2 regions of the Agromyces cucurbitae genome follow, and region 1 is predicted to be linked to the other one. Evidence: riboswitches for the same ligand, from Rfam matches in the RefSeq annotation. Region 1 holds a riboswitch; the other holds the start of a gene.
What was found. Region 1 has a riboswitch for thiamine pyrophosphate ahead of thiM (hydroxyethylthiazole kinase). Riboswitches for the same ligand answer to the same signal wherever they lie in the genome.

Region 1 (14,565 bases):
TTGAGGTCGGCCTGGATGCCGGCGCCGCCCGACGGGTCGCTGCCGGCGATGCTGAGCACGCGCGCGGTCATCGCTCCGACTCCCAACCGCGCACGAACTCGCGCGCCGCGGTGCGCGGGTCGTCGGCGGCGCACAGCGCCGAGACGACGGCGACGCCCGCGGCACCGGCCGCGCGCAGCGGGCCGACGTCGGCGAGGCCGATGCCGCCGATCGCGACGCACGGCAGCTCGGTCGCCGCGGCGACGCGTGCGAAGCCGTCGATGCCGAGGGCCGGCGGATGGTCGGGCTTCGTCGAGGTCGGCCTGATGACGCCGACCCCGAGGTAGTCGACGGTGCCGCGCGGCAGCCGGTCGACGGCGTCGAGGTGTGCGGCGCTGTTCGCGGTGAGCCCGACGATCGCGTCGGCACCGAGCCGCTCACGGGCGACGACGACGGTCGCATCGCCCTGCCCGAGGTGCACGCCGTCGACCGGCAGGCCGCTCGCCCGCGCGGCGAGCACGACGTCGAGCCGGTCGTTGACGAGCAGCGCGGCGCGACCGTCGATCGCGTCGGCGAGCGCCTCGAGCTGGTCGAGCAGCGCGGATGCCTCGGCCTGCTTGTCGCGCAGTTGCACGACCCGCACGCCGCCGGCGACGGCCTCGGCCACGACGTCGACCACACCGCGCGCACCGCAGAGCGCCGGGTCGGTGACGAGGTAGAGCGAGAGGTCGAGCGCCGTGCGGGCGCTCACGCGCCGACCCCGGCGAGCGAATCCGCGTCGCGCACGCCGTCGGCCGTGGTGAACCCGCCCTCGACCACGACCCGCGCGCGGGCCCGCAGGTCGGAGGCATCGACCACGGCGAGCGCGTCGAGGAACCGCGGTCCGAACGACCCCGGCCCCGCGGCCCCCTCGGCCGCGAGCTCGGCCGCGACCGTGTAGACGAGGTTCGCCGCGACGACGGCGTCGAACGCGTCGTCACCGACGGCGAGGAACGCCGCGATCACCGCGCCGAGCGCGCAGCCGCCGCCCGTGATGCGCGTCAGCAGTGCGTCGCCGTTCGCGAGTCGTGCGGTGCGCCGGCCGTCGGTGATGAGGTCGACCGGGCCCGAGACCGCGACGACCGAGCCGCACCGCTCGGCGAGCCGCCCGGCCGCGTCGGCCGCGGCATCCGTGGTGTCGGCGGCGTCGACGCCTCGACCACCCGCGCCGTCGCCCGCGAGGGCGAGGATCTCGCTCGCGTTGCCGTGGATCGCGGTCGGCCCGACGTCGACGAGCTCGTGCGCGAGTGCGGTGCGCACCGGCAGGCCGCCGATCGCGACCGGGTCGAGCACCCACGGCGTGCCCGCGTCGCGGGCGCCGGCGACCGCCTCGCGGGCGGCGTCGCGCTGCTCGGGCGTGGGCGTGCCGAGGTTCACGAGCAGGCCGCCCGCGATTCCGGCGAACATGCCGGCCTCACCGGTGATGTCGACCATCGCGGGCGAAGCGCCGAGTGCGAGCAGGGCGTTCGCGGTGAAGTTCGTCACCACGCTGTTCGTGATGCAGTGCGTGAGCGGGGCGGTCTCGCGAAGCCGGTCGAGCAGCGCCGCCGCGGCGATCGCCACCTCCTCCGAGACGTCCGCGTCGTGGTGGGCAGGGTCGTTCAGGCGTGCGCTCATCGGCGACATCCCTTCGCTAGTCCGAACTAGATCAGGTTCGACGGGTGTGATCTCAGCCGCTCGTGCTCGCGCCCTCGGCGCGGGCGGGGCGGCACCCCGTGTCACTGCGAGCGAGCCTAGCGCAGGAGACGGCAGGAGACGGCAGGCGCCGCGGGCCTCTCCCGACCGACGCCACGAACCCACGCACCCGCGTTCGCGCCGCCATCGAATCGGGCACCTCGGCGACGGTGAACAGACGGTGCCGGAGAGTTAGCACTCGCCTATGCAGAGTGCTAATCTAGATGTCGCGATGGGCGAGCATCGCTCATCCTCATGGGTCAATGGTGAACCGGAAGGAGACGAGACCATGGCCATGTTCTGGGATCCGTTCCGCGAGATCGACCGACTCGCGGAGTCCATGCTCGATGCGAGCCAGGGGCCGCGCGTCATGCCGATCGATCTGTACCGCGATGGCGACCACTACGTCCTCGCGGCGGATCTTCCCGGCATCGATCCCGGCTCGGTGGATGTCGATGTCGACGGGCAACTGCTGACGCTCCGCGCCGAACGCACCCTTCGCTCGGAGGGAGACGCGAAGTGGCTCGTCCGCGAGCGACCCAGCGGCTCGTTCCTGCGTCGGATCACGCTCGGTGACGGCCTCGACACGGCCGGCATCAGCGCGCACTACGACAACGGGGTGCTGAGCGTCATCATCCCGGTCAGCGAGCAGGCGAAGCCCCGCAAGATCGAGATCACCTCGGCGGGCAGCGCCGAGAAGCAGGTCACGGCGAAGTAGCGGCAGCGGCAGCGGCGGCGAGGGCACGCCCTCGCCGCCGCCGCGCCCACCGCGCAGTCACTGGAGGAGAGAAATGACTCAGGCAGTCACCACGAGGCCGGTGCGTTCTCGGAGGCGGCCGAGCGGCGGGTTCGCTCGACCGCGACCCTGGAGGGTGACGATGATCGCTTCGGATCCGCTCACCGGCGGCGCCGCGGTGATCGAAGGCGAAGGCCGCGACGTCGAGGAGGCCACGGCCGCGGCGAAGCAGAAGATCCCGCAGGGCTGGCGCGCCCTGAGCGTCCGCACGCATCGGGCGAACGGGCTCGGCTGACCGGGAGGAGAGCCATGGCACCGACAGGCACGGCGTGGCGCCGCTACGACTACGCCGTCTTTCCGATCTTCCACGAGCGATTCGAAGAGCGCTGGGGCGAGGGAACCGCCCCGTTCCTCGATCCCAGCGTGTACGACGAGAATCAGCCCCGTCCACGCGCACAGTGGGTCAACGTCGACACCGGCGCCGCCGTCGCCGTGGTGCCCGTCTGGGAGGACGACCCGGCAGCTCGATCGTTCGCCGTCTTCTATCTCCCGCCGAACGGCGGCATCTGGGTGCTTCGGCCGCAGGGCCTCGCCGGGTACATGGAGGCGCTGCCGTCGGGCCCGCCGCCCGACGATCGCGCTGTGGCGCTGCGCAACGACTCGTTCAGGAAGGCCGTCGAGCACGCCGAGGAGTTCATCTACGGGTCCGGTGCTCGCGGGTGACGGGTGCCGCGAGGGCGGTCAGCCGAGCGACCCCACGAACTCGCGTACCCGCGCCGCCATCGCCTCGGGCACCTCGGCGACCGTGAAGTGCCCGCCCTCGGGCAGCCGGTCGAAGACCCGCAGGTCGAGGTAGTGCCGTCGCGCGAGCGACTCGGGGTAGTCGGCCTCGTGCCGCTGGATGAAGACGGCGGCCGGCACTGCGGTCGGCGGGATCGGGTCGGGCTGGTCGGCGCCCTCGTAGTACGGACGGAACGACGAGCCGATCGTCTGCGTGACCCAGTAGATCATCGCCTCGGTGAGGATGCGGTCGCGCGAGATGCGGCGCTCGACGGCGCTCGGGTCGCCGGGCGGGGTGTCGCTCCATTCGACGAGCTTCTCGGCGATCCAGGCGACGAGTCCGGCGGGGGAGTCGTCGAGGGCGACCGCGAGCGTGTCGGGGCGGGTCGCCTGCACGTGCCCGTAGGCGCCGTCGGTCTCGTGGCGCTCGGCGAGGGCCTCGAAGAACGCGCGCTCGGCCGGATCGGTCAGCGCGGCGCGCTCGTCGCCGGTCGGGAAGTGCGCATGCGTCGCGACGATCGCGGCGACCTGCTCGGGGTGGCTCGCGGCGATGAGGTCGCTCACATTCGCCGTGACGTCTTCGCCGTAGGTGACGTAGCGCTCGTAACCGAGCACCTCGGTCATGAGCGAGTGCATCGTCGCGGCGAGGCGCTTCTCGCTCATCGGGCCGTCGGCGTACGGCGACGAGAAGGCGAAGCCCGGCAGGCTCGGCACGACGACGTCGAAGTCGGGCAGCAGGTCGGCGAAGTCGAGCTGCAGGGCGAAGGTGTGCGGCCAGCCGTGCATCACGAGCAGCACCGGGGCATCGGGCTGCTGCGATCGCAGGTGCACGAAGTGCACGTCGGCATCGCCGACGCGCGCGATGAACTGCGGATGCCGGTTGAGCCAGGCCTCGCGCGACCGCCAGTCCCACGCCGCCCAGCCGTCGACGAGCTGCCGCAGGTAGTCATGGTTCATGCCGGCCGGCGGGCGCCGCGGCGAGTCGCCCACCAGGCGCGTGCGCGCGAGACGGTCTCGCAGGTCGTCGAGCACTTCGTCGTCGACGTGGATCTCGAACGGTCGCACCTGGCCCATGGGTCGACGCTACGGCGACCCACCGACGCGCTACCGCCGTGGTGGCGCCGAGACCGACCCGCGTTCGACGAGGTGCTGATCGAGCACCTTCACCACCGACGGGGATCCGTCGCCGCCGATACGGCGGATGAGCAGTCGCGCCGCCTCGGCGCCGATCTCGTGGATCGGTTGTGCCATCACCGTCACTCCGGGGGTGGTGAGCTCGGTCCAGTCGGCGTCGTCGAAGGCGACGAGTGAGAGCTCGTCGGGGATCGAGACGCCGAGCCTGCGTGCCGCCCGGAAGACGGCGAGCGCGACGAGGCTGTCGGAGGCGATGATCGCCGTCGCGGGCTCGGTCGAGCCGAGGATGCGCTGGGACAGTACTTCGACGCCGTCGCGACGTGCGTTGAGATGCACGAACTGCGCGGGGTCCGGGACTCCGGCGCGTGAAAGAGTCGTCGTGAAACCTTCGACACGCTCGGCGACCGACGTCGAAGCCAGCAGGTCGCCCGAGCGGTAGTCGCCGGGGTGAGCGATCGTCGAGATGAAGGCGATGCGGCGATGGCCGGCATCGAGCAGCAGCCGGGTCAGCCGCTCGGCGCCGGTGCGGTTCGCGGCGATCACCGTGTCGACCTCGAGGCCGGGCACGGCGCGGTCGAAGAGCACGAGGGGGCGCCCGGCGTCGACGACCGAGCGCAGGTTCGCGGCGTCGATGGATGATGCCGGCGCGACGAGCAGCCCGTCGACCCGCTTGGCGAGCTGCACTGAGATCGCCTTCGCCTCGGCGGTCGCCTCCTCGTCGGAGTTCGAGAGGATGAGGTCGAAGCCCGCTGCGACGGCGACATCGGCGGCACCGCGAGTCGCCTGCGCGAAGAAGGGGTTCTCGATGTCGCCGACCACCATGCCGAGGGTGTTCGAGCGGCCGGTGCTCATCGTTCGGGCGAGCGCATTCGGTCGATACCCGAGCTCTTCGGCAGCGCGCTGCACACGATCGCGGACGGCATCGCTCACTGCGCCGTAGTCCCCGAGGGCGCGGGCGGCAGTGGCCTTCGAGACCCTCGCAGCGGCGGCGACGTCGCTGACCGTCACCTCGCGGCGTCCATTGCCGTTCTCGCTCACGTCACCTCCGTTGAATCGGCGTCCCTCGAACGTACTGGTTGACGCGCGGCGATTGCGCGAGTACTCTCCCAGAAAACGAATTGAGACCGGTCTCACTCTATGAGACTGAGACCGGTCTCAACAAGTTCTCGGTCGGAACGTCGACCCTGCGCAACGCCCACGCACCACCGCCTGCACGACCCCACGCACACCGCAGTTCAGAGAGGAACCACCCCCATGAGCATCCGCTCCACGATCCGCCGCACGGCACTCGCCGCCGTGGCCCTCACCGCAGCCGTCGCCCTCGCGGCCTGCTCCTCGGGCGGCGGCAGCACCGCCGAGTCGGCGGCCGAGAACCCTTACGGCCTCATCACCCCCGGCCAGATCCGAGTCGCCAGCCTCGGAGACGCGAAGCCGTACACCTTCACCGACGAATCGGGCGAGTTCACCGGCTTCGACGTCGAGCTCTTCACCGACGTCGCGAACCGCATGGGCTACGACGACGTCGTCTTCACCGGCCAGGACTTCTCGGGCCTGCTCGCCGCCGTCGCGAACGGCCAGTTCGACGTCGGCGTGGCCGCGATCGGCATCACCGACGAGCGCAAGGAGACCGTCGACTTCTCCGACGGGTACCTCGCGGGCTACCTGACCGTGATGGCCGCGGCCGACTCGGGCATCACCGACGAGGCGACCCTCGCCGGCAAGCGCCTCGGCGTCGTGCAGGGCACCCTCCAGGAGGCCTACGCGGTCAAGCACTTCACCGACACCGAGCTCGTGCGCTTCCCCGACAACAACGCCGCGATCTCGGCCGTCAACAGCGGTTCGATCGACGCCCACTTCCTCGACTACGAGGCCGCGAAGGAGTACGCCGAGCAGTACGGCCTCGTGAACGCCATCGACATCCCCTCGTTCGACGCTCCGGCCGGCTTCGCGATCGCGAAGGGCAAGCCCGAGTTCCAGGCCGCGCTGAACGAGGCGCTGCACGCGGCCATGGAGGACGGCACCTGGAAGGAGCTCTACGAGAAGTGGTTCCCGGGCTCGCCGATGCCCGACCAGTATCTGCCGTCGGACGAGCAGACCGAGGCACCCGCCGAGTAGTCGGCCACGAAGCGGGTCGGATGCCTCGACGGCATCGACCACGCGGCATCCGACCCGCACCGCCACCCCACAACGGAGCACATCATGGACTGGCTCGACAACCTCATCAAGACCTTCTTCGACTTCGAAGCGATGGCGCAGGTCATGCCCCAGCTGCTGGGCATCGGTCTCGTCAACACCCTCGTGATCTCGATCTGGGCCACCGTCATCGGCGTCGTGCTCGGCATGGTCATCGCGATCATGGGCATCTCCAAGACCGCATGGCTGCGAGTGCCCGCCCGCATCTACACCGACATCTTCCGCGGCCTGCCCGCGATCCTCACGATCCTGCTCATCGGCCAGGGCTTCGCCCGCTTCAGCCAGCAGATCTTCGGCCCCTCGCCGTACCCGCTCGGCATCCTCGCACTGAGCCTCATCGCATCGGCCTACATCGGCGAGATCTTCCGCGCCGGCATCCAGTCGGTCGACCGGGGCCAGCTCGAGGCGTGCCGGGCGCTCGGCATGAGCTACGGCAAGGCCATGCGCCTCGTCGTCGTGCCGCAGGGCGTGCGTCGGGTACTGCCCGCGCTCGTGAACCAGTTCATCGCGATCGTGAAGGACTCGTCGCTCGTCTACTTCCTCGGTCTCCTGGTCTCCGAGCGCGAGCTGTTCCGCGTCGGCCAGGACGCCGCGGTGCTCACGGGCAACCTCTCGCCGCTTGTGATGGCCGGGCTCTTCTACCTGATCATCACCGTGCCGCTCACGCACCTCGTGAACTACTTCGACAACCGGTTCCGCACGGGCCGCCGCAAGGCGACGCCGCCGAAGTCGGGACTCGACGAGGTCGAGGAGCAGAACCCCACGCCGACCCTCACCTACGGGGAGAACTCATGACCTACACGTCACCCGTGCCCGTCGCCGACGGCCACTTCTACGCGGGCTCGAGCCTCGAGCTCAAGAACGTCACCATGGCGTACGGCGACATCGACGTGCTGAAGGACGTCTCCATCGACGTCGCCCCCGGCACCACGACGTGCATCATCGGGCCGTCCGGCTCGGGCAAGTCGACGCTGCTGCGCGGCGTGAACCGCCTGCACGAGCCGAAGTCGGGAGATGTGCTCCTCGCCGGCGAGAGCGTGCTCACCCAGAAGCCCGACGTCGTGCGCCGGCGCATCGGCCTCGTGTTCCAGCACTTCAACCTCTTCCCCGACCACACGGCGCTCGAGAACGTCGCACTCGCCCTGCGCAACGTGAAGGGCCTCTCCAAGGCCGAGTCGCGCCGCATCGCCCGCGAGCGTCTCACCGAGGTCGGCCTCGCCGAACGCGCCGACCATCGGCCGCGCGACCTCTCGGGCGGCCAGCAGCAGCGCGTTGCGATCGCCCGCGCTCTCGCCATGGAGCCCGAGGTCATGCTCTTCGATGAGGCGACGAGCGCGCTCGACCCCGAGCTCGTCAAGGGAGTCCTCAACCTCATGGCGAACCTCGCCCAGCGCGGCATGACGATGCTCGTCGTCACCCACGAGATGGGGTTCGCCCGCAAGGTCGCCGACCAGGTGGTCTTCATGGACGAGGGCCGCGTCGTCGAGTCGGGCAAGCCCGCCGACCTCTTCGACCGGCCGCAGAGCCCACGGCTCCAGCGCTTCCTCTCGGAGGTGCTCTGATGGCGAACATCTCCGCGCCGGTCGTCGACGGGAGCGGCGGGGATGCCGCTGCGCCGACGCCCATCCGCACGGCCGTCGTCGGCTTCGGGGTGTCGGGCAGGGTGTTCCACGCGCCGTTCCTCGCGGCCGACCCGGCGTACTCGCTCGAGGCCATCGTCACCGCCGACCCCGGCCGGGCTGCCGAGGCGAAACGGCTTCACCCCGAGGCATCCGTCGTCGCGAACGTCGACGAGCTGTTCGCGCGTACCGGCGAGCTCGACCTCGTCGTGCTCGGCTCGCCGCCCGGCACGCACGCCGAACTCGCTGCGCGAGCGCTCGATGCGGGCCTCGACGTCGTCGTCGACAAGCCGTTCACGGTCACGGCGACCGAGGGTCGCGCGCTCATCGAGCACGCCGCGCGGGTGGGGCGCCGGCTGGCGGTGTTCCAGAACCGGCGGTGGGACGGCGACTTCCTGACCGTGCGCCGCCTCATCGAGGCCGGGGCCCTGGGGGAGGTGCGTCGATTCGAGTCGCGCTTCGAATGGTGGAAGCCCGAACCGCGCCCGTCGTGGAAGACCGAGGCGACCGTCGCCGACGGCGGCGGCATCCTCTACGACCTCGGCACGCACCTCATCGACCAGGCGATCACGCTCTTCGGCCCCGTCGCCGACGTGCACGCCGAGCTCGACGTGCGCCGGCCCGGCGGGCTCGCCGAGGATGACGCGTTCGTCGCCCTGCGGCACGAGTCGGGCGTGATCTCGCACCTCTGGATGAGCTCGTTCGCCCCGCAGTTCGGGCCGCGGTTCCACGTGCTCGGCTCGGAGGCGGGCTATACGAGCTTCGGGCTCGACGGCCAGGAGCCCGCACTCGCCGACGGCAGGTCGCCCGCCGACCCCTCCTTCGGCGCGACACCCGAGGAGCGCTGGGGCGTGTTCGGCATCGAGGGCGCGCTCGAGGCGCTCCCGACCGAGCGCGGCGACTACGGCGCGTTCTACCGGGTCCTCGCCGACGCGATCCGCTCGGGTGGGCCCGTGCCCGTCGACCCCGTCGACGCCGTCGCCGTGCTCGAACTCATCGAAGCCATCCACGCCGAACGCAGCAACACGAAGGAACAGCAATGACCCAGCATCATCCCGCCCACGTCGTCGTCATCGGCGGCGGCATCCTCGGCACCTCGACGGCCGCGCACCTCGCGCGCGGCGGCGCGCAGGTGACGCTCGTCACGGCGGGCGCCCTCGCCGACGGTGCGTCGGGCCGGTCGATCGCGTGGCTGAACTCGTCGGGCGACCGGTCGGCGCCGTACCACTACCTGCGCCTGCTCGGCCTCGACCGCTACCGCACGTGGAACGCGCGCCACCCCGAGAGCCGCGACTACCTGCGGTTCGACGGAGCACTCAAGTGGGGCGCGCCCGGCGAGAGCTTCCGGCAGACGTTCGCCTACGAGCGAGCCGGTGGCTACGACGCGGTCTGGCTCGACCGCGAGGGCGTCGCCCGCGTCGCGCCCGACGTGAACGCCGACGCCGTCGCCGACGAAGGCGCGATCTTCAACCCCGGCGAGGGCTGGGTCAACCTACCCGACCTGGTCGCGGCGCTCGTCGCGGAGGCCGTGGATGCCGGTGCCCGCATCGTGCAGCACGCCGGCCTCGCCCGGGTCGAGGTGACCGACGGCATCGCGACCGGTGTCGCGCTCGCCGACGGCACGGTCATCGCGGCCGACCACGTGGTGCTCGCGACCGGCGGCGACGTGCCCGCCCAGCTCGGCGCGCTCGGCGTCGAGGTGCCGGATGCGACACCCGCCGCGTTCGTCCTCTTCACCGATCCGGTCGACGTCGAAGTGAGGACCGTGCTCAACACGCCGCGCGTCGCGGTGCGCCCGACCCCCGACGGGCGCCTCGTGCTCGACGCCGACTGGGCCGAGAAGTCGATCGTCGTCGGCGACGACGGATCGCTCACCGTGCCCGAGGAATCCGTACAAGGCCTCCTCGACGAGGCGTCGAAGGTGCTCGCCGGCAACCCGAAGCTGACCGCGCAGCACGTCGGTGCCGGGCTCAAGCCGATCCCGGGCGACGGCGACCCGGTCGTCGGCGCGGTGCCCGCGATCGAACGGCTGCACGTGATCTTCACCCACTCGGGCGCGACGCTCGGCCTCATCCTCGGCGAGCTCGTCGCCGAGGAGGTGCTCACCGGCGAGCGTTCGCCCGTGCTCGCGGCCTTCGGCCTCGACCGCTTCGACGACGGCGCCGAGCTCGGCGAGGTCGGCATCGGCGCCTGGACGCCGGTGCCTCAGCGCTGACCTCATGCCGTTGGTTGAGGAGCGGCGACGCGTCTCGAAACCATGGTGACCGAGTCTCGAGACCGGCTCACGAGGTTTCGAGACTCGTGCTCCTCCGTCGCGCGCTCCTCAACCAACGGGCGGGCGTCGCGCTACTCGACAGCTGATACGGAAGCGGCGGAGGCGATCGCCGCGAGCGACCTGGTGAGGGCCGGCTTCGGGTCGAGCGCGTACGTGCCGTCGCCGAAGAGCTCGACGGTGGCGAGGCCCGGGTACCCGTTGCGGTCGAGTGCGGCGATGATCTCGCCGAGCGGCAGGGTTCCGTCGCCCCACGCGAGATGGCCGGTCGGCGTTCCGTCGATGAGGTGCACGTGCTGCACCCGGTCGCCGAGCACGGCGAAGTAGTCGTCGACCGAGTCGCCCGCGACCGCGGCTGCGACGGTGTCGAGCGCGACGCCGAGGTTCGGTGCTGCGACCTCGTCGAGCATGCGGGCGGCGTCGGCGGCCGAGTTCACGAGGTTCGACTCGACTCGCTGCAGCGGCTCGAGCACGCAGTCGAGCCCGAGCGTTGCGGCGTACGCGGCGATCTCGCCGATCGCGTCGACCGCGCGGGTCCAGCCTGCCGACCGGGGCTCGACTTCGCTTCCCCGGCCAGCGGTCAGGAACAGCAGTCCCGCGCCCAGCTCGACCGCGAGTTCGGCCGCGCGCCGGAACATCGCGATGCTCTCGGCCCGCAACCGGGCAGCGGGCGATGCGACGTTGACCGGATACATCACCTGCTCGGGCGTGAAGCACGCGATCTCGAGGCCGCGCGCGGCGGCAGCCGCGCGGATTCGTCGGGCGTCGGCGTCGCTCGTCCAGGGCACGTGCGCGTGCGGCGCGATGCCCCAGAGCTCGACGCGGGTGCGCCCGAGCTCGGCGAGGTCGTCGAGGCAGCGCTCGAGCGGCAGGTGCTGGTACGAGAAGTTCGACCCGGTCACCCGGTCGATGAGCGGCGCGGCCGGTCGTACGGCCCGGGCCGCGGCATCCGTGCCGATCATTTGCCGATGCCCTCCGAGAGGCCCTTGATGAAGTACCGCTGCGTGGCGAAGAACAGCACGATCACCGGCAGCGCGGCGATGACCATGCCGGCGAACACGACCGGGTAGTCGGTGCCGTGCTTGCTCATGAGGCTCGTGAGCCCGACCGGCAGTGTCTGCAGCGACGTGCCGTTCGTGAACACCATCGCGAAGAGGTACTCGTTCCAGGCGAACAGGATGTGCAAGAGCACCGTCGAGATGAGGATCGGCTTGCACATCGGCAGCGTGATGCGCCAGAACGTCGTCCACCGGCTCGCGCCGTCGACCTCGGCCGCCTCGTCGACCTCGCGCGGCAGGTCGATCATGTACGCCCTGATGAGGAACGTGGTGAACGGGATGCGGAACGCCGTGTAGAGGATGAGCAGCGCCCAGAACGTGTTGTAGAGCCCCATCGACTGGAACATGCGCACGAGCGGGACCAACGCCACCGCCGGTGCGAGCATGAGCCCGCCGAGGATGAGCCCCGAGACGACCTTGCCGAACGGCATGCGCACCCGGGTGAGCCCGTAGGCGGCCCACGCGCTGATGAGCACGGTCGTGACGGTCGACGTGACGGTGACGAGCACGCTCGCCGTGAGGTAGTCGCTGACCCCCCGGTTCCAGGCGTCGACGTAGTTCTGCCAGTCGAACTGCAGCGGCAGTGCGAACGGGTCGCCGAAGAGCTCGGCGTTCGTCTTGAAGCCGTTCATCGTCATCCACAGGAGCGGATAGACGACGACCACGACGAGTCCGATGAGGAACGACCAGACGAACAGGCGTCCGATCGCCCCGAGGAAACCGAGACGACTCATCAGAACTCCACCCTCCTGCGGCGCGTGTACCAGAGCTGTGCCAGCGCGATCAGCAGGGTGACCACGAAGATGACGGTCGCGATCGCCGCGGCGTAGCCGAAGTCGTTGCGCACGAACCCACTGCGGTACAGCCAGGTGGCGAGCACCTGGGTCGAATTGTTGGGGCCGCCGCTCGTCATGACCATGACCTCGTTGAACACCTGGAACGCGCCCGAGATCGTGACGATGATCATGAGTCCGCTCATCTCGCGCACGAGCGGCATGGTGATGTGGAAGAAGCGGCGCACCTGGCCGATGCCGTCGAGCGCGGCCGCCTCGTAGAGCTCCGACGGGATGCGCTGGATCGCGACGGCGAAGAGCAGCGTCGAATAGCCGAAGCCCTGCCACTGGCTCATGGCGATGATGGCCATCATCGCCGTCGACTCCTGCCCGAGCCACGGCTGGGCGAGCTGACCGAGGCCGATCGCCTCGAGCAGGTGGTTGAGCAGCCCGAGGTTCGGCTCGTAGATGAAATAGAAGAGGAGACCGGCGACGGTCAGCGAGATCGCCGCGGGCACGAAGTAGATCGCGCGCAGCGCCTTGCGCCAGCGCAGGCTGCGGAGGCTCTCGATGAGGGCCGCGAGCACGAGCGCCGCGAAGACCTGGAACACGATCGAGACGACTGCGTAGAGCACGTTGTTGCCGAACGCGGTCCAGAAGACGGGGTCGCCGACGAGCTTCTCGTAGTTCTCGAGCCCGACGAACTCGGTCGCGCCCGAGTAGATGTCCCACTCCTGCGTCGAGAAGCCGAGGTTCTGCACGAGCGGCAGGTAGACGAAGACGGCCAGCACGACGAGCGCGGGCAGCACCCAGAGGAGCCCCGCGACCTTCGGGTACCAGCCGCGGGCGTTGCGATCGACCGGCCCGCCGGGCGGGGTCTGCGACAGCGCCTTCGTGACGGTCGGAGGCCGGTCGAAACCGGCCCCCGACCGCAGCTCACTGCGCGTCGGCGTTTGCTGCCTGGACACTCTCGAGCACCTCTTCGGGAGTCGCGCTGCCGGAGATGATCGCCTCGCCGCCCGCGAGCCAGGCGTCGGCGACCTCGGGCACGGTGACCGTGTCGAGCCAGCCCACGAGCTGCGACGCTTCGTTGACCTTCGTGATGCCCTCGTACACGGCGGTGCTCGAGGTCTCCTCGGTCACGGCGCCGACGACCGCGCTCGGCTGGCCGTACGGCGGGGCCGACAGGGTCTTCGCGTTCTCGAGCTCGGTGACGAACTTCATGAAGTCGACCGCGAGCGGCGCCTGCTGCGACTTGGCGTTGATGAGGTACCCCTCGGGCGCGCCCTCGATCGCGGCCGGGTCGCCCGCGGCGCCCTCGGGCACGGGCAGCTGGAAGATGCCGAAGTCGTCGGCCGACAGCGACGAACCCTCGGCCGTGATCGAGTCGAACTCGAGGACCTCCTGGTAGTACATGGCGGCCTTGCCGCCCGCGAGCGCCTCCTGCGCGGTCGTGTAGAGCACGCCGTTCGTGCCGCTGCCGGTGTCGGTGCACTCGTCGACGAGGGTCTTGAACTGCTCGAGCGAGCTGAGGTAGCCCTCGTCGTCCCACTTCGCGGTCTCTGGGTCGAAGTCGGCGTGCAGCACGTCGCTCGGCACGTTGTAGGCGAACAGCTGCTGCAGGTAGTGCAGGGCGGGCCAGCCGTCCTTGTTGCCGAAGGCGATCGGCTCGTAGCCGGCGTCGCGCAGCGGGCCGCACGCGTCGATGAGCTCCTCGAACGTCTGCGGCACCTCGATGCCGGCGTCGGCGAACGCCTGCTCGTTGTAGCCCATGAACTTGCCGTTGTTGTAGAGCGGGATGCCGTAGTACTTGCCGTCGTACTCGAAGGCAGAGAGGGATGCCTCGCCGAAGGTGTCGCCCCACTCGGTGCCGGGCGCGATGACCTCGCTGAGGTCGGCCGCGAGGCCGCCCGACACGAAGTTCTCGGCCCAGTCGCCCGTCCACGTGAAGTAGATGTCGGGCAGCGCCTGCGACGCAGTGAGGGTCTTCGTCTTGTCCTTGATCGACTGGTCGGTCTCCTGGATAAGCTCGACGTCGACGTCGGGGTGCTCGGCCTCGTACGCCGCGGCGAGGTCTTCGAAGTACGGTTCGAGCGGCTCGCCCGCGAACTTGGTGAGGATGCTGAGCTTGCCCTCGTAGACCGGCTCGGCCGTGACGTCGGCCGCCGGCCCGGTGGGGGCGCCGCCGGCGCAGCCGGAGAGTGCGAGGGCGCCGGCCGCTGCCGCGGCGAGCACGAGGGTACGGGAACTGCGCATGGTCTGCCTCTCTCGGGGGCGACGGGGCGACCGCCGCGTTCGTCGCGGCCAC
Region 2 (14,565 bases), on a different contig from region 1:
CGTGCCGCTGATCGTCGTCGGCCTCGCCGCGGCGACGGGGTCGATGATCGGGCTCGACGTGACGCAGAGCCCCGAGGCGCTGTCGCGCGACTTCCCGATGGACGCCGACGTCGTCGTGTGGATCGGCGTCGGAGCGCTGCTCGCCCTGCTGCTGGCGGCGTTCTACTGCGGCGGGTACGTCGCCGGTCGCATGGCCCGCTTCAGCGGGCTCGTGCAGGGACTCGCCGTCTGGGCCTGGGCCCTCCTCGCGGCGATCGTCGTCGCCGTGGTCGGCCTCGTGCCGGCGACGAGCGGCGCCGTGCTCGGCGCCCTCGACGCCCTCCCGCGGCTCCCGCTCCCCGAGGACCTGCTGACGCTCGCCGGCATCGTCGCCCTCGTGGCCCTCGTCCTCGTGACCATGGGCGGCGCCCTCCTGGGCGGTGCCGTCGGCGTCCGGTACCACCGACGCGTCGACGCGTTCGGTCTGGACGCGTAGCGGACCCCGGGCCTGATCGGTCCCTGCGCCCGGCCCGGCATCGGGTGCCGGGCGCAGGAGCCGGCGGCGCGCCGGGGCCGTCGATCGCACGCACCGCTGTCGGTCGGCCTCTCTAGGATTGGCCTGTGAGCGAGACTCCCGCCGAGAACGACCTTCCGACCGATTTCGAGACGGCCCGCGCCGAGGCCGATCGGCTCACCGCGCGCATCGAGGGGGCCCGCGTCGCCTACTACGGCGACGGCGACTCGCCGCTGTCCGACGCCGAGTACGACGCCGACTTCCATCGGCTCGAGGCGCTCGAGCGGGCGTTCCCCGAGCTCGCCGGTCAAGACAGCCCCACCCAGCAGGTCGGTGCCGCGGTGGTCTCGGCCGGGTTCCCCGAGCACGAGCACGCCGAGCGCATGCTGAGCCTCGACAACGTCTTCTCGATCGACGAGTTCCGCGACTGGGCCGCGAAGACGCAGGCGGCCGCGGGGCGACCCGTGCGCTGGCTGTCCGAGCTGAAGATCGACGGGCTCGCGATCAGCCTCGCCTATCGCAACGGCGTGCTCGAGACGGCGACGACGCGCGGCGACGGCCGGGTCGGCGAAGACATCACCGAGAACGTCGACTTCATCCCGGCCATCCCGCGCCGACTCACCGGCGATGGCTATCCCGACTTCTTCGAGGTGCGCGGCGAGGTGTTCCTGCGCACGACCGACTTCGAGGCCCTCAACGCGCGCCAGCACGAGCTCCAGGCCGCCTACGAGGCCGATCAGCTCGCCAAGGGGCGGCCCGCCGACCAGATCCCCACGAAGTACCCCGAGTTCGCGAACGCGCGCAACACCGCCGCCGGCAGCCTGCGGCAGCGCCGCGAGAAGAAGACCGGGCTCGAGCTCGAGCTGATGCGCGAGCGGCTGGGGCGACTCGCGCTCTACCTCCACGGCATCGGCGCGTGGGCTCACCCCGATGTCCGCAACCAGTCCGAGACCTACGGCCTGCTCGCCGGCTGGGGTTTGCCCGTCTCACCCCACTCCCGCGTGTTCGACGCGGTCGACGAGGTCGCCGACTACATCGCCGAACGCGGTGAGCACCGCCACTCGGTCGAGCACGAGATCGACGGCATCGTCGTCAAGGTCGACGAGCTCGACCTGCACGGCGAGCTGGGCGCCACGAGCCGCGCACCCAGGTGGGCGATCGCCTACAAGTACCCGCCCGAAGAGGTGCACACGAAGCTCCTCGACATCGTCGTCGGAGTGGGGCGAACCGGTCGGGCGACCCCGTACGCGGTGATGGAGCCCGTGAAGGTCGCCGGATCGACCGTTCGCCAGGCGACGCTCCACAACCAGCAGGTCGTGCGCGCGAAGGGCGTCATGATCGGCGACACCGTCGTGCTCCGAAAGGCCGGCGACGTGATCCCCGAGATCCTCGGAGCGGTCGAGCAGTTGCGCGACGGCACTCAGGTCGAGTGGCACATGCCAGAGCTCTGCCCCGAGTGCGGCACGCCGCTGCGGGCGATGAAGGCGGGCGACATCGACCTGCGCTGCCCGAACGCCAGGTCGTGCCCAGCGCAGGTGCGCGGCCGCATCGAGCACATCGGCTCGCGCGGGGGGCTCGACATCGAGGCGCTCGGCGAGGTGACCGCGGCGGCGCTCACGCAGCCCTCGTTCCCGGCCGAACCGCCGCTGCCGACCGAGGCCGGGCTGTTCGAGCTCACGATCGACGAACTCGTGCCCATCGAGGTCGTCGTCCGCGATGCCGAGACCGGAGAACCGAAGGTCGACGAGTCGACCGGCGTGCCCGTGAAGCGCGCGCCGTTCCAGAAGGTGCGCATCACCTACCCGCCGGGCACCGAGCAGCTGACGGCCGCCGAGCGACGCGCCGCCGGCGTGAAGAAGGACCACCGGGAGCTCGGCCCGTCCGAGGCCGCGACGAAGCTCCTCGCCGAGCTCGAGAAGGCCAAGACGAAGCCGCTCTGGCGGTTGCTCGTGTCGCTCAACATCCGTCACGTCGGTCCGGTGGCGGCTCGCGCGCTCGCCGACTGGTTCGGCTCGCTCGGCGCCATCCGCGCGGCGAGCCGAGACGAGCTCGCCCAGGTCGACGGCGTCGGCGGCATCATCGCCGACTCGCTCATCGACTGGTTCGAGGCCGACTGGCACCGGGAGATCGTCGATCGGTGGTCGGCGGCGGGGGTGCAGTGGTCGACGCCGGGGCACCCGGGGCCCGGCGCCGCGGCGGAGGCGGGCGGTGTCCTGGCGGGGCTCACCGTCGTGGCCACGGGCTCGCTCGACGGCTTCACGCGCGAGGGCGCCCAAGAGGCGATCATCGCCGCGGGCGGCAAGGCCGCGTCGAGCGTGTCGAAGAAGACCGACTTCGTCGCGGCCGGGCCGGGCGCGGGGTCGAAGCTCGCGAAGGCCGAAGAGCTCGGCATCCGGGTGCTCGACGCCGCGCAGTTCGCGGTGCTCGTGACCGAGGGGCCGGGCGCTCTCGACGGGTGACCGTCGCCCGCGGCGTCTGCAGAGGGGGAGCGGATGGATGATGCGAACGGTGACGCGCGGTCGGCGAGCCGGCGCGACTTCCTGAAGCTCGGTGGTGCGGCCGCGGCTGGTGCCGTGGTCGGCGGGGCCGCGGGGGCGGCGATCGCCGCGGGCCTCTCCGGTGAGGGAATGGCGACCGACCGTGCCGAGCGCGGGCCGTCGGGCGGCCCGATCGCCCACTGGGTCGTGCTGATGGGCGAGAACCGTTCGTTCGACAACCTGCTCGGCCGGCTGTACCAGCCGGGCGACGAGCCACCCGACGGCCGGTTCGACGGCCTGGCGTTCGGGGACTACGCGAACCGCGACCGCGACGGTCGCAGCATCCCCGCACATGTCTACGACGGACCGACCGACGTCGTCATGGGGAGCCCCGATCCCGACCCGGGCGAGGAGTATCCGCACGTCAACACCCAGTTGTTCGACGTGATCGACCCGGTGGCCAACGACGGCGCCGAGGTCGGCGCGATGCGGCCGCCGTACAACGCGCCGGTCGACCTGACGGCGCCCGCGATGAGCGGCTTCGTCCGCGACTACCGGTCGCACCTCCTGGCGCTCCGGCGCGGGGTTGAGCCGAGCGAGGCCGAGGTGCAGCGCATCATGGGCGGCTTCTCGCCCGAGATGCTGCCCGTACTGTCGACGCTCGCGCGCGAGTTCGCGGTCTTCGACCACTGGCACTGCGCGGTCCCGTCGCAGACGTTCTGCAACCGCTCGTTCTTCCATGCCTCGACGTCGCACGGCTTCGTGACGAACGTCGAGAACGGCGGGTACCGCAAGTGGCTCGATGCGCCGGCGTCGCCGACGGTCTTCAACCGGCTCGAAGCGGCGGGGCTCAGTTGGCGCGTCTACTTCGACGAACTGCAGCTCATCTCGTTCACCGGATTCCTGCACGCGCCTGCGCTCGAGCGCTACTGGCGCACGGAGCATTTCGCGACGATGGCCGACTTCGAGCGCGATGCCGCTGCCGGCACGCTGCCCGTCTACGCCTTCATCGAGCCCCGCATGGTCTACGACCACAACGACTTCCACCCGCCCGTCGGGCGCCTCCGCGAAGGCGAGGCCGACGGCGAGCTCGTCATCGACAGCGCGATCTCCGACGTGCGCGCCGGCGACGCCCTCGTGCACCGCGTCTACGAGGCGGTGAAGAACGCATCGTCGCCCACCGGGTCGAACGCGCTCAACACCCTGCTGCTCATCACGTTCGACGAGCACGGCGGCACCTACGACCACGTCGCCCCGCCCCGCGCGACGCCGCCCGGTCGACGGGAGCCCGGCGAGATGGGGTTCGAGTTCGACCGGCTCGGCGTACGGGTCCCCGCGGTCGCGGTCTCGGCCTACACGCGGGCGGGTACGGTCGTGAACGACGAGTTCCACCACGCCGCCCTCGTCGCGACCCTCGCGCACGAGTACGGCTTCGACGAGCTCACCGACCGCGACCGGGGCGCACGGCGGCTCGAGGCGGCGATCAACCTCGACGACCCCCGAGCGCCCGAGACCTGGCCGTCGCCGACGCCGCAGTTCGTTCCGCCGAACCCCGAGGCCGGGGGCCACCCGGCGACGAGGCATCCCGATCGCCCCCTGAGCCCGCCGGCCCGCGGACTCCTCGGACTCCTGCTCGCGAAGTACGCGCCGAACGAGCCCGTGCCCGAGACCTACGCCGACGCGCTCGACGTGCTCGAGCGCCACGGGCGCGGGCTCTTCGGCGCGTCCTGACCGAACGCGCCCCGATAGAATCGGTGAATCCCGTCACGACACGTTCGGAGCAGCATGCCTGAAATCAGTGCCGAGCAGGTCGCGCATCTCGCGACCCTCGCTCGCATCGCGCTCACCGAAGAGGAGATCGCGCACCTCACCACCGAGCTCGGCCAGATCATGCAGGCCGTCGAGCAGGTGAACCGCGTCGCGACCCCCGAGGTGCCGCCCACGAGCCACCCCATCCCGATGCAGAACGTCTTCCGCGCCGACGTCGTGACCGACGACGTGCTCACTCCCGCGCAGGCGCTCGCCGGCGCTCCCGAGCGAGACGGCGACCGCTTCGTCGTCTCCGCGATCCTGGGGGAGGAGCAGTGAGCCACGCCGACGACCTCATCCGGCTGAACGCCGCCGACCTCGCCGGCCGCCTCGCCGCCGGCGACGTCTCGTCCGTCGAGGCGACTCGTGCGCACCTCGACCGCATCGCCGCCGTCGACGGCGCCGTGCACGCCTTCCTCCACGTCGATTCGGAGCGCGCCCTCGCGGCGGCCGCCGAGGTCGACCGCGCCCGCGCGGCCGGCGAGTCGCTCGGCGAGCTCGCCGGCGTGCCGATCGCGATCAAGGACGTGCTCGTCACCGAGGGCATGCCCTCGACGTCGGGCTCGAAGATCCTCGAGGGCTGGATCCCCCCGTACGACGCGACGCCCGTCCGCAAGGTCCGCGAGGCAGGACTCATCCCGCTCGGCAAGACCAACATGGACGAGTTCGCGATGGGCTCGTCGACCGAGCACTCGGCGTACGGCCCGACCCACAACCCGTGGGACCTCGACCGCATCCCCGGCGGCTCCGGCGGCGGCTCGGCGGCGTCGGTCGCCGCGTTCGAGGCGCCGCTCGCGCTCGGCAGCGACACGGGCGGCTCGATCCGCCAGCCCGCGCACGTCACCGGCACCGTCGGCGTGAAGCCGACGTACGGCGCCGTCAGCCGGTACGGCTCGATCGCGCTCGCCTCGAGCCTCGACCAGATCGGTCCCGTCACGCGCACCGTGCTCGACGCCGCGCTCCTGCACGACGTCATCGCCGGCCACGACCCGCACGACTCGACCTCGATCCCGACGGCGTGGCCGTCGATGGCCGAGGCCGCGCGCAACGCCGACGTGAAGGGCCTTCGCATCGGCGTCGTGAAGGAGCTCGACTCCGACGGCTTCCAGGCGGGCGTCCGCCAGCGCTTCCACGAGTCGCTCGACCTGCTCGAGCGCCAGGGCGCAGAGATCGTCGAGGTCTCCGCGCCGAACTTCGAGTACTCGATCGCCGCCTACTACCTGATCCTGCCCGCCGAGGCCTCGTCGAACCTCGCGAAGTTCGACTCGGTGCGATTCGGCCTTCGGGTGACCCCCGACGGCGGCGGCACGGTCGAGCAGGTCATGGCGGCGACGCGCGAGGCCGGTTTCGGCCCAGAGGTGAAGCGCCGCATCATCCTCGGCACCTACGCCCTGTCGGCGGGCTACTACGACGCTTACTACGGCAGCGCCCAGAAGGTGCGCACGCTCGTGCAGCGCGACTTCGACACGGCCTTCGAGAAGGTCGACGTGCTCGCCACCCCGACCGCGCCGACCACCGCGTTCAAGCTCGGCGAGAAGCTCGACGACCCGCTCGCGATGTACCTCAACGACGTCGCGACGATCCCGGCGAACCTCGCGGGCGTCCCCGGCATCTCGCTGCCGTCGGGACTCGCGCCCGAGGACGGCCTCCCCGTCGGCATCCAGTTCCTCGCACCCGCGCGCGAGGACGCACGCCTCTACAACGTCGGCGGCGCGCTCGAGCAGCTGCTCGTCGCCGAGTGGGGCGGGCCCATCCTCGCGAAGGCGCCCGACCTCTCGACCCATGAGCTCACCGCGACCGAGGAGGGCGCACTCTGATGGCGCGCGTCGAACTGATGGACTACGACAAGGCCCTCGGGCTCTTCGAGCCGGTGATCGGCCTCGAGGTGCACGTCGAGCTCAACACCGAGACCAAGATGTTCTCGCCGGCGCCGAACCCGGCCAACGAGAAGTACCACGGGGCCGAGCCGAACACGCTCGTCTCGCCCGTGTGCCTCGGCCTGCCCGGTTCGCTGCCCGTCGTGAACGGCGAGGCGGTCGAGAAGTCGATCTCGCTCGGCCTCGCACTCGGCTGCTCGATCGCCGCGTCGAGCCGCTTCGCCCGCAAGAACTACTTCTACCCCGACCTCGCGAAGAACTACCAGATCTCGCAGTACGACGAGCCGATCGCATTCGAGGGATCCGTCGAGGTCGAGCTCGCCGACGGTCGCACCTTCCAGGTGCCGATCGAGCGCGCCCACATGGAGGAGGACGCGGGCAAGCTCACCCACGTGGGCGGCGCGACCGGCCGCATCCAGGGCGCCGAGTACTCGCTCGTCGACTACAACCGCGCCGGCGTGCCCCTCGTCGAGATCGTCACGAAGCCGATCTTCGGGGCCGAGGGCGACGCCCCCGAGCTCGCGAAGGCGTACGTGTCGACGATCCGCGACATCGCGCTCGCGCTCGGCATCTCGGAGGCGCGCATGGAGCGCGGCAACCTCCGCTGCGACGCGAACGTCTCGCTCCGCCCTCGGGGCGCCGAGAAGCTCGGCATCCGCACGGAGACGAAGAATGTGAACTCGTTCCGCTCGATCGAGCGCGCGGTGCGATACGAGATCCAGCGCCAGGCCGCGATCCTCGCGAAGGGCGGCACGATCACGCAGGAGACGCGGCACTGGCACGAGGACACGGGCACGACGAGCCCGGGTCGACCGAAGTCCGACGCCGACGACTACCGCTACTTCCCCGAGCCCGACCTCGTGCCCGTGGTGCCGTCGGCCGAGCTCGTCGAGTCGCTGCGCGCTGCGCTGCCCGAGCCGCCGGCCGCCCGTCGGCGCCGGCTGAAGACCGAGTGGGGTTTCACCGACCTCGAGTTCCAGGACGTCGTGAACGGCGGACTTCTGAACGAGGTCGCCGCGACGATCGAGGCGGGTGCCACGCCCGCCGCCGCCCGCAAGTGGTGGACCGGCGAGCTCACGCGGCTCGCGAACGCGAGCGAGACGGATGCCTCGGGGCTCGCAACCCCCGAGCACGTGGCCGAGCTCGCCGCACTCGTCGACGCGGGCACGCTGACCGACCGCCTCGCGCGACAGGTGCTCGAGGGCGTCGTCGCGGGCGAGGGCTCGCCGCAGGAGATCGTCGACGCCCGCGGTCTCGCGGTCGTCTCCGACGACGGCGCGCTCATCGCCGCGATCGATGAGGCCCTCGCGGCGCAGCCCGACGTGCTCGCGAAGATCCGCGACGGCAAGGTGCAGGCCGCCGGCGCCGTCATCGGAGCGGTCATGAAGGCGATGCAGGGCAAGGCCGACGCCGCCCGCGTGCGCGAGCTCGTGCTCGAGCGGGCCGCCGCGACCGACGCGTAGCGCTTCTCGCCGGTCGAGAGCCGGGCGGCAGGCGGATGCCGCTGCCCGGCTCTCAGCCGTTTCAAGGCGGGCGCAGTGAGAATGCAGGTAACACCTTCACGACCTGCGAGGACACCATGGGATTCTTCGATCGACTCTTCGGCGCCCCCGAGCCGCAGCGACCCGCACCCGCTCCGGCGCGACCGCTCACCGACGACGAACTCGCGATCGAGCGCTACCGCTACCTGCTGCGCACCGCTCCGCCCGAGGCGATCGAGCAGGTGCACGCCGAAGCGTTCGCGAAGCTCACGCCCGAGCAGCGGCAGCAGGTCTACCGTGCGCTCGCCGACCAGGCGCCGGCGGGGGAGCGCCTCGTCTCGGACGAGCCGAGCGCCCTCGCCCGGGCGGCGACCCGGCAGGAGCTCCGGGCGCCCGGAAGCATGGAGCGCGCCTTCGCGAACGCCGGCGCCCCCGGCGGCCAGCCCGGCGCGCCGCGCCGCACCGGTCCGTCGTTCGGTTCGATGTTCGGCGGCTCGCTGCTCGGATCGATCGCGGGCGTCGTCGTGGGCACGGCGATCGCGGACGCGATCCTGCCCGACCCCGCCTCGTTCGACGCGGCCGGTGACCCCGGCGCGGCGGATGCAGGTTCGGTCGAGGCCGCGGGCGACACGGGCGGCGACTTCGGCGGCTTCGGCGGTGACTTCGGCGGCGGTGACTTCGGCGGCGACTTCGGCGGTGACTTCGGGTTCTGACCCGTGCCCGCCCGATCCGGCGGCACCCGCGATGCGGCCCGATGCGTTCGCGCGCAGGGACGGTGCGCCGGCGACGTCGGCGGACCGGGATAGGGTCGCATCATGAGCAAGCAGGACGGCTCGTCGCGCCAGGTCACGACCGGCCCGGTCGACGATTCGGCCACCCCGATCCTGCACGTCGACATGGACGCGTTCTTCGTCTCCGTCGAGCTCCTGCGCCGTCCTGAGCTCCGTGGCCGGCCCGTGCTCGTCGGCGGCGCTGCGGGGCGCGGCGTCGTGTCGGCCGCGAGCTACGAGGCGCGCCGGTACGGCGTGAACTCGGCCATGCCGATGTCGATCGCGCTCCAGCGCTGCCCGAACGCGATCGTGCTGAGCGGCGACTACGCGAGCTACTCCCGGTACTCGAAGCAGGTCATGCAGATCTTCGAGCAGATCACCCCGCTCGTCGAGCCCCTGTCGATCGACGAGGCGTTCCTCGACGTCTCCGGCGCCAGGCGGCTGCACGGCAGCCCCGCCGAGATCGCCCGGACGATCCGCGAGCGGGTCCGCAATGAGACGGGCCTGTCGTGCTCGATCGGCGTCGCGGCGACGAAGTACGTCGCCAAGGTGGCGTCGAGCCGTGCGAAGCCCGACGGCATGCTCGTCGTGCCGGCGGCCGACACGCTGGCCTTCCTGCACCCGCTCCCGGTCTCCGCGCTCTGGGGGGTCGGCCGGGTCACCGAGGAGTCGTTGACGCGGCTCGGGCTGCGCACCGTCGGCGACGTGGCCGAGATGCCGGCCGACGCGCTCGAGCGCGCGGTCGGCCCGGCCCTCGCCGCACGCCTCGCGCGCCTCGCGAACGGCATCGACCCGCGCGACGTCGAGACCACGAGGTCCGAGAAGAGCATCGGGCACGAGGTCACCTTCGATCACGACCTCACCGACCCCGAGCAGATCCGTCGCGAGTTGCTGCGACTCTCCGACGACGTCGCCGTCCGCCTCCGCCGCGCCGGCGTGGTCGGCCGCACGGTCGTGCTCAAGCTCCGCTACGGCGACTTCCGCACCGTCACCCGGTCGCGCACGCTCGGTGAGCCGACCGACGTCGCACGACGCATCTACGACGAGGCGTCGGCCGCGCTCGGCGAACTCGTCGGCGACGGGGCCCGTATCCGCTTGATCGGTGTCCGAGCCGAGCAGCTCCGCGCGTCCGGCGGCGGCGCGGCGCTCTGGGACCCCGACGAGGAGTGGCGCGAGGCCGAGCGCGCGATCGACGAGGTGACCGCACGTTTCGGCCGCGGTGCCGTGCGCCCAGCCGCCCTCGTGCGACCCGGCGAGGCGGCCGCGCGCGTCGACTCGATGCGGCGCAGGTCGGCCGACGCGGCGACGCGGGAGCGGGAGGCGGCGGCCGCGGCCGAGGCCGCAGAGGGTCGCGCGGGGGTGGATCGAACGCAGTTCGGCGGGTAGCGTGGCCCTCATGGCTGATCTCGTCCTCGAACTCGCAGAGACCGTCGCCGGCGTCGGGGTGAAGACCTCCTACGGCGAGACGGTCGACCTCGACGGCACCAAGGTGGTGCCGGTCGCGCTCGGCTACTACGGGTTCGGCGCGGGCAGCGGCAGCGACTCGGGCGGCGACCAGGCCGGTGGCGGCGGTGGCGGCGGCCTCTCCATTCCGCTCGGCGCATACGTCGGGCGCGGCGGCGACGTGCGCTTCGAACCGAACCTGATCGGGCTCCTCCTCGTTGCGACGCCGCTCATCTGGGTGACCGGCAAGGCGCTCCGCGCCGTGATCCGCGCGCTCAAGCACTGACTCCGGCGACGCGGGCGCCGCCCGTCCGTCACCCGCCGTCATGCCCGTTCGCCGCGCGTATACTCGACCGTGAACACGGGAGTCCGGTGAGCCGGGCTGAGAGGAAGGTTCTCAACCTTCGACCGTCGAACCTGATCTGGGTCATGCCAGCGCAGGGAGGGCAATCGATCTCAATATCCCGTGCCTCTTTCCAACGATCGAAAGGGCACGACAGTGCACGCAACCGCACCATCCACCGCTTCGTCCGCCGCGAGCGCCGCACCCAAGCGCAATCTCCGCTGGCGCGTCGTCGACATCGTCGTCGGCGCGGTCGTCGGCGTGGCGACCGGCCTCCTGTTCCTCTTCTGGAACAACGTCGGCTACGCATGGTTCATGGCCGCCGATGCGGTCACGCCCGGCCTCGGCGGAATCGCCGTCGGGATCTGGCTCATCGGCGGCGTGCTCGGCGGCCTCATCATCCGCAAGCCGGGTGCCGCCCTCTTCGTGGAGCTCGTCGCAGCCATGGTCTCGGCCATCATCGGCAACGTCTGGGGACCCGAGGTGCTGCTGTCGGGACTCGCCCAAGGCCTCGGCGCCGAGCTCGTCTTCGCACTCTTCATGTATCGCCGCTTCGGACTGCTGCAGGCGGTCCTCGCGGGCGCGGCGGCCGGCGCCGGCGCGTGGACGCTCGAGCTGTTCACGTCGGGCAACCTGCAGAAGTCCGCTGAGTTCCTCGGGCTCTACTTCGCGACCGTCGTCATCTCGGGCGCCGTGCTCGCCGGAGCGCTCGGCTGGCTCATCGTCCGTGCACTCGCGGCGACCGGTGCGCTCAGTCGCTTCGCTGCCGGACAGGAAGCGTCGCGACGGGTCTGACCGTGCCCGACCGTTCAGCATCGCCGACCCCGGCCGCCGTCGAGGCGCGCGGCTGGGGCTGGCGTCATGCGTCACGCCTCCGGCCGGCAGTGGAGGACCTCGACCTCGTGATCGCGCCGGGCGAGCGGGTGCTGCTGCTCGGCCCGAGCGGCGCGGGCAAGTCCACGCTCCTGCATGCGATGGCGGGCGTGCACGGCGGCGACGACGAGGGGGAGGCGTTCGGCGAGCTCCTCGTCGACGGCGTCGACCCCGTTCGTGCCCGTGGTCGGGCAGGCCTCGTACTCCAGGATCCCGACTCGCAGGTCATCCTCGCGCGGGTCGGCGATGACGTCGCGTTCGGCTGCGAGAACCTCGGCGTCCCGCGCGACGAGATCTGGCCCCGCGTGCGCGAGGCGCTCGACGAGGTCGGTCTCGACGTGCCGTTCGAGCACCCGAGTTCCGCCTTGTCCGGCGGACAGAAGCAGCGGCTGGCACTCGCCGGGGCACTCGCGATGCGTCCGGGACTGCTGCTGCTCGACGAGCCCACGGCGAACCTCGATCCCGACGGGGTGCGCGAGGTCAGGGCCGCGGTCGAGCGGGTGCTCGACCGGCACGGCTCGACGTTCGTGGTGATCGAGCACCGCGTCGACGTGTGGAGCGAACTCGTCGATCGGATCGTGGTGCTCGGCCACGACGGCCGCCTGGTCGCCGACGGGGCCCCCGACGTGGTGCTGGCCCGGGAGCGTGCGACCCTGCTCGATGCGGGCGTCTGGGTTCCCGACGCGCTGGCGACGACGCCCGCCCGATCGCGTCCCGCGATGGACGAACGCGGCGAGTGGGCCCTCGCGGCCCGTCGGCTCGCGGTGGGGCGCCGAGCCGGGACAGCCGTGCAGCGGGGGATCGACCACTCGCTCGTTCGCGGGGCGAGCACCGTGCTCACGGGGCCGAACGGTGCGGGCAAGTCGACGCTCGCGCTCACCCTCGGCGGGCTCCTGCGGCCGATCGAGGGTCGCGTGGAAGCGTCTCCCGAGTTGACCGCCGGGCTCCGCGGCGACCCGATCGCATGGCGTTCGCGAGACCTGTTGACTCGCGTCGGCACCGTCTTCCAGGAGCCCGAGCACCAGTTCGTCACGGCGACGGTGCGCGCCGAGCTCGAGGTCGCGCCGCGGGCGCTGCGACTGGGTGAACGCGAGACCGCCGATCGGGTGGAGGAGATGCTCGCCCGGCTGCGGCTCGATCGCATCGCCCTGGCGAACCCCTTCACGCTCTCGGGAGGTGAGAAGCGCCGCCTCTCCGTCGCCGCCGTGCTCGTCGCGCGGCCGTCGGTGCTGATCCTCGACGAGCCGACGTTCGGGCAGGACCGCCTGACCTGGCTCGAGCTCACCGCCCTGCTCCGCGGGCTCGTCGACGACGGGCTCACGCTCCTGTCGGTCACCCATGACGCCGCGTACATCGCGGCGCTCGGCGACCGCGGCATCCGGCTCGAGACCGCCGGCGAACGGGAGTTCGCATGACCGGCGCGATCGGCATCGAGGATGCGCCGCGCCTGCACCTCATCGACCGCGTGAACCCCGTCACGAAGCTCGCGGCGGCGATGCTGCTCACCGTGCCGCTCCTCCTCACGCTCGACTGGGTGAGCGCCGCGACCGCCCTCGCCATCGAGCTCGTGCTCTTCGCGGCGGCGGGGGTGCGGCCGGGGATGCTCGTGCGCCGTGCCTGGCCGATCCTCATCGCTGCACCGATCGCGGGCGTCAGCATGCTGCTCTACGGGCGACCGTCGGGGGAGCAGTACTGGAGCTTCTGGCTCGCCCGTATCACCGACGGCTCGATCGAGCTCGCGATCGCGGTGACGGTGCGTGTGCTCGCGATCGGGTTGCCGGCGGTCCTGCTGTTCCTGCGGGTCGACCCGACCGAGCTCGCCGACGGCCTCGCGCAGGTGTGGCGGCTGCCGAGCCGGTTCGTGCTCGGCGCGCTGGCCGGGGCCCGCCTGATCGGACTGTTCATCGAGGACTGGCGCGCGATGGCGCTCAGCCGTCGCGCCCGTGGCATCGGCGACACCTTCGTGCTGCGCCGATTCGCGACCATGGCGTTCGCCTTGCTCGTGCTCGCCATCCGGCGCGGCTCGAAGCTCGCCACCGCGATGGAGGCGCGCGGCTTCGGCAACGACGCGCCGCGCACCTGGGCACGGGAGTCGCGCGTCGGCCGACCGGACTGGGTGCTCGTCGCCATCGCGATCGCCGTCGCGCTGACCGCGGTGGCCGCCGCGATGTGGGCCGGAACGTTCCACCCGGTGTGGGCGTGAGCGCGGCGACGGCCGCGATCGCCCGGGTGCTCGCGACGATCCGCGAACGCGACGCGGCGCCGGTCGGGGTCGTCGTCGCGATCGACGGACCGAGCGGCGCCGGCAAGTCCACCTTCGCCGACGCACTCGCGCAGGCGTGGAGGCACGCGGGCGCCGTCGTGGTCGGACTCGACGAGGTCTATCCCGGTTGGCATGGTCTCGCCGCGGCATCCGGCTCGCTCGACCGCACCTTGGTCGCCCCGCTCGCGCGCGGTGTCCCCGGCGGGTGGCGCCGCTGGGACTGGGCGGGAGACCGCCCCGCCGACCGGGCGATCATCGCGCCGGGGCACCCGATCATCATCGAGGGCTGCGGCGCCTTCGAGGCTACCGCGGGGCGCGACGGGGTCGTGCGGGTCTGGCTGCGCGCTCCGGATGCGGAGCGCAAGCGCCGGGCCCTCGAACGCGACGCGGGCGGATTCGATCCGTACTGGGACCTCTGGGAGACCGAGTGGCGTCGATATGTGCGCCGGACGTCCCCGCTGCGTTCGGCCGACCTCGTGCTGGCACTGCCCGAGGCCGCACCCCGAGGGCTACGGTAGTGCTATGAGTGCAGATTCGGTCGGCGCCCAGTACGTCGCAGAGTTCATCGATGGACCGCTCGAAGGCGAGTTCGACCACCGCGCCCTCGTCGGCGGCAAGCCCGAGGAGCGCGTCGGGATGGTGGCCGCCGTCGACGGACTGGAGTCGCTGTTCTGGTACGACGCCGTCGACGAGCGCGAGGTCGGAGGCGAGCTCCGAGTGCGGTTCCGATTCGACG

Region 2: it holds a riboswitch for thiamine pyrophosphate, as region 1 does, so the genes downstream of both, AC3RJ6_RS11910 (ECF transporter S component) here and thiM (hydroxyethylthiazole kinase) in region 1, are expected to answer to the same signal.

The regions. Positions count from the first base shown of each region.
Region 1 covers NZ_JBYRES010000002.1:427,077-441,641, forward strand. Annotated here, with positions in the region: gene AC3RJ6_RS08815 (bifunctional hydroxymethylpyrimidine kinase/phosphomethylpyrimidine kinase) at 1-71, opposite strand, end outside; gene thiE (thiamine phosphate synthase) at 68-730, opposite strand; gene thiM (hydroxyethylthiazole kinase) at 727-1,635, opposite strand; TPP riboswitch at 1,627-1,744, opposite strand; gene AC3RJ6_RS08830 (Hsp20/alpha crystallin family protein) at 1,982-2,410, shown strand; gene AC3RJ6_RS08835 (hypothetical protein) at 2,571-2,723, shown strand; gene AC3RJ6_RS08840 (hypothetical protein) at 2,738-3,151, shown strand; gene AC3RJ6_RS08845 (epoxide hydrolase family protein) at 3,170-4,282, opposite strand; gene AC3RJ6_RS08850 (LacI family DNA-binding transcriptional regulator) at 4,313-5,380, opposite strand; gene AC3RJ6_RS08855 (ABC transporter substrate-binding protein) at 5,597-6,457, shown strand; gene AC3RJ6_RS08860 (amino acid ABC transporter permease) at 6,542-7,330, shown strand; gene AC3RJ6_RS08865 (amino acid ABC transporter ATP-binding protein) at 7,327-8,097, shown strand; gene AC3RJ6_RS08870 (Gfo/Idh/MocA family protein) at 8,097-9,197, shown strand; gene AC3RJ6_RS08875 (NAD(P)/FAD-dependent oxidoreductase) at 9,194-10,369, shown strand; gene AC3RJ6_RS08880 (TIM barrel protein) at 10,501-11,388, opposite strand; gene AC3RJ6_RS08885 (carbohydrate ABC transporter permease) at 11,385-12,218, opposite strand; gene AC3RJ6_RS08890 (carbohydrate ABC transporter permease) at 12,218-13,225, opposite strand; gene AC3RJ6_RS08895 (ABC transporter substrate-binding protein) at 13,194-14,513, opposite strand.
Region 2 covers NZ_JBYRES010000003.1:143,136-157,700, forward strand. Annotated here, with positions in the region: gene AC3RJ6_RS11865 (hypothetical protein) at 1-475, shown strand, start outside; gene ligA (NAD-dependent DNA ligase LigA) at 601-2,952, shown strand; gene AC3RJ6_RS11875 (alkaline phosphatase family protein) at 2,986-4,701, shown strand; gene gatC (Asp-tRNA(Asn)/Glu-tRNA(Gln) amidotransferase subunit GatC) at 4,756-5,058, shown strand; gene gatA (Asp-tRNA(Asn)/Glu-tRNA(Gln) amidotransferase subunit GatA) at 5,055-6,596, shown strand; gene gatB (Asp-tRNA(Asn)/Glu-tRNA(Gln) amidotransferase subunit GatB) at 6,596-8,119, shown strand; gene AC3RJ6_RS11895 (hypothetical protein) at 8,236-8,850, shown strand; gene AC3RJ6_RS11900 (DNA polymerase IV) at 8,953-10,293, shown strand; gene AC3RJ6_RS11905 (hypothetical protein) at 10,304-10,636, shown strand; TPP riboswitch at 10,702-10,811, shown strand; gene AC3RJ6_RS11910 (ECF transporter S component) at 10,850-11,488, shown strand; gene AC3RJ6_RS11915 (ABC transporter ATP-binding protein) at 11,491-12,981, shown strand; gene AC3RJ6_RS11920 (energy-coupling factor transporter transmembrane component T family protein) at 12,978-13,769, shown strand; gene AC3RJ6_RS11925 (AAA family ATPase) at 13,766-14,347, shown strand; gene AC3RJ6_RS11930 (hypothetical protein) at 14,352-14,565, shown strand, end outside.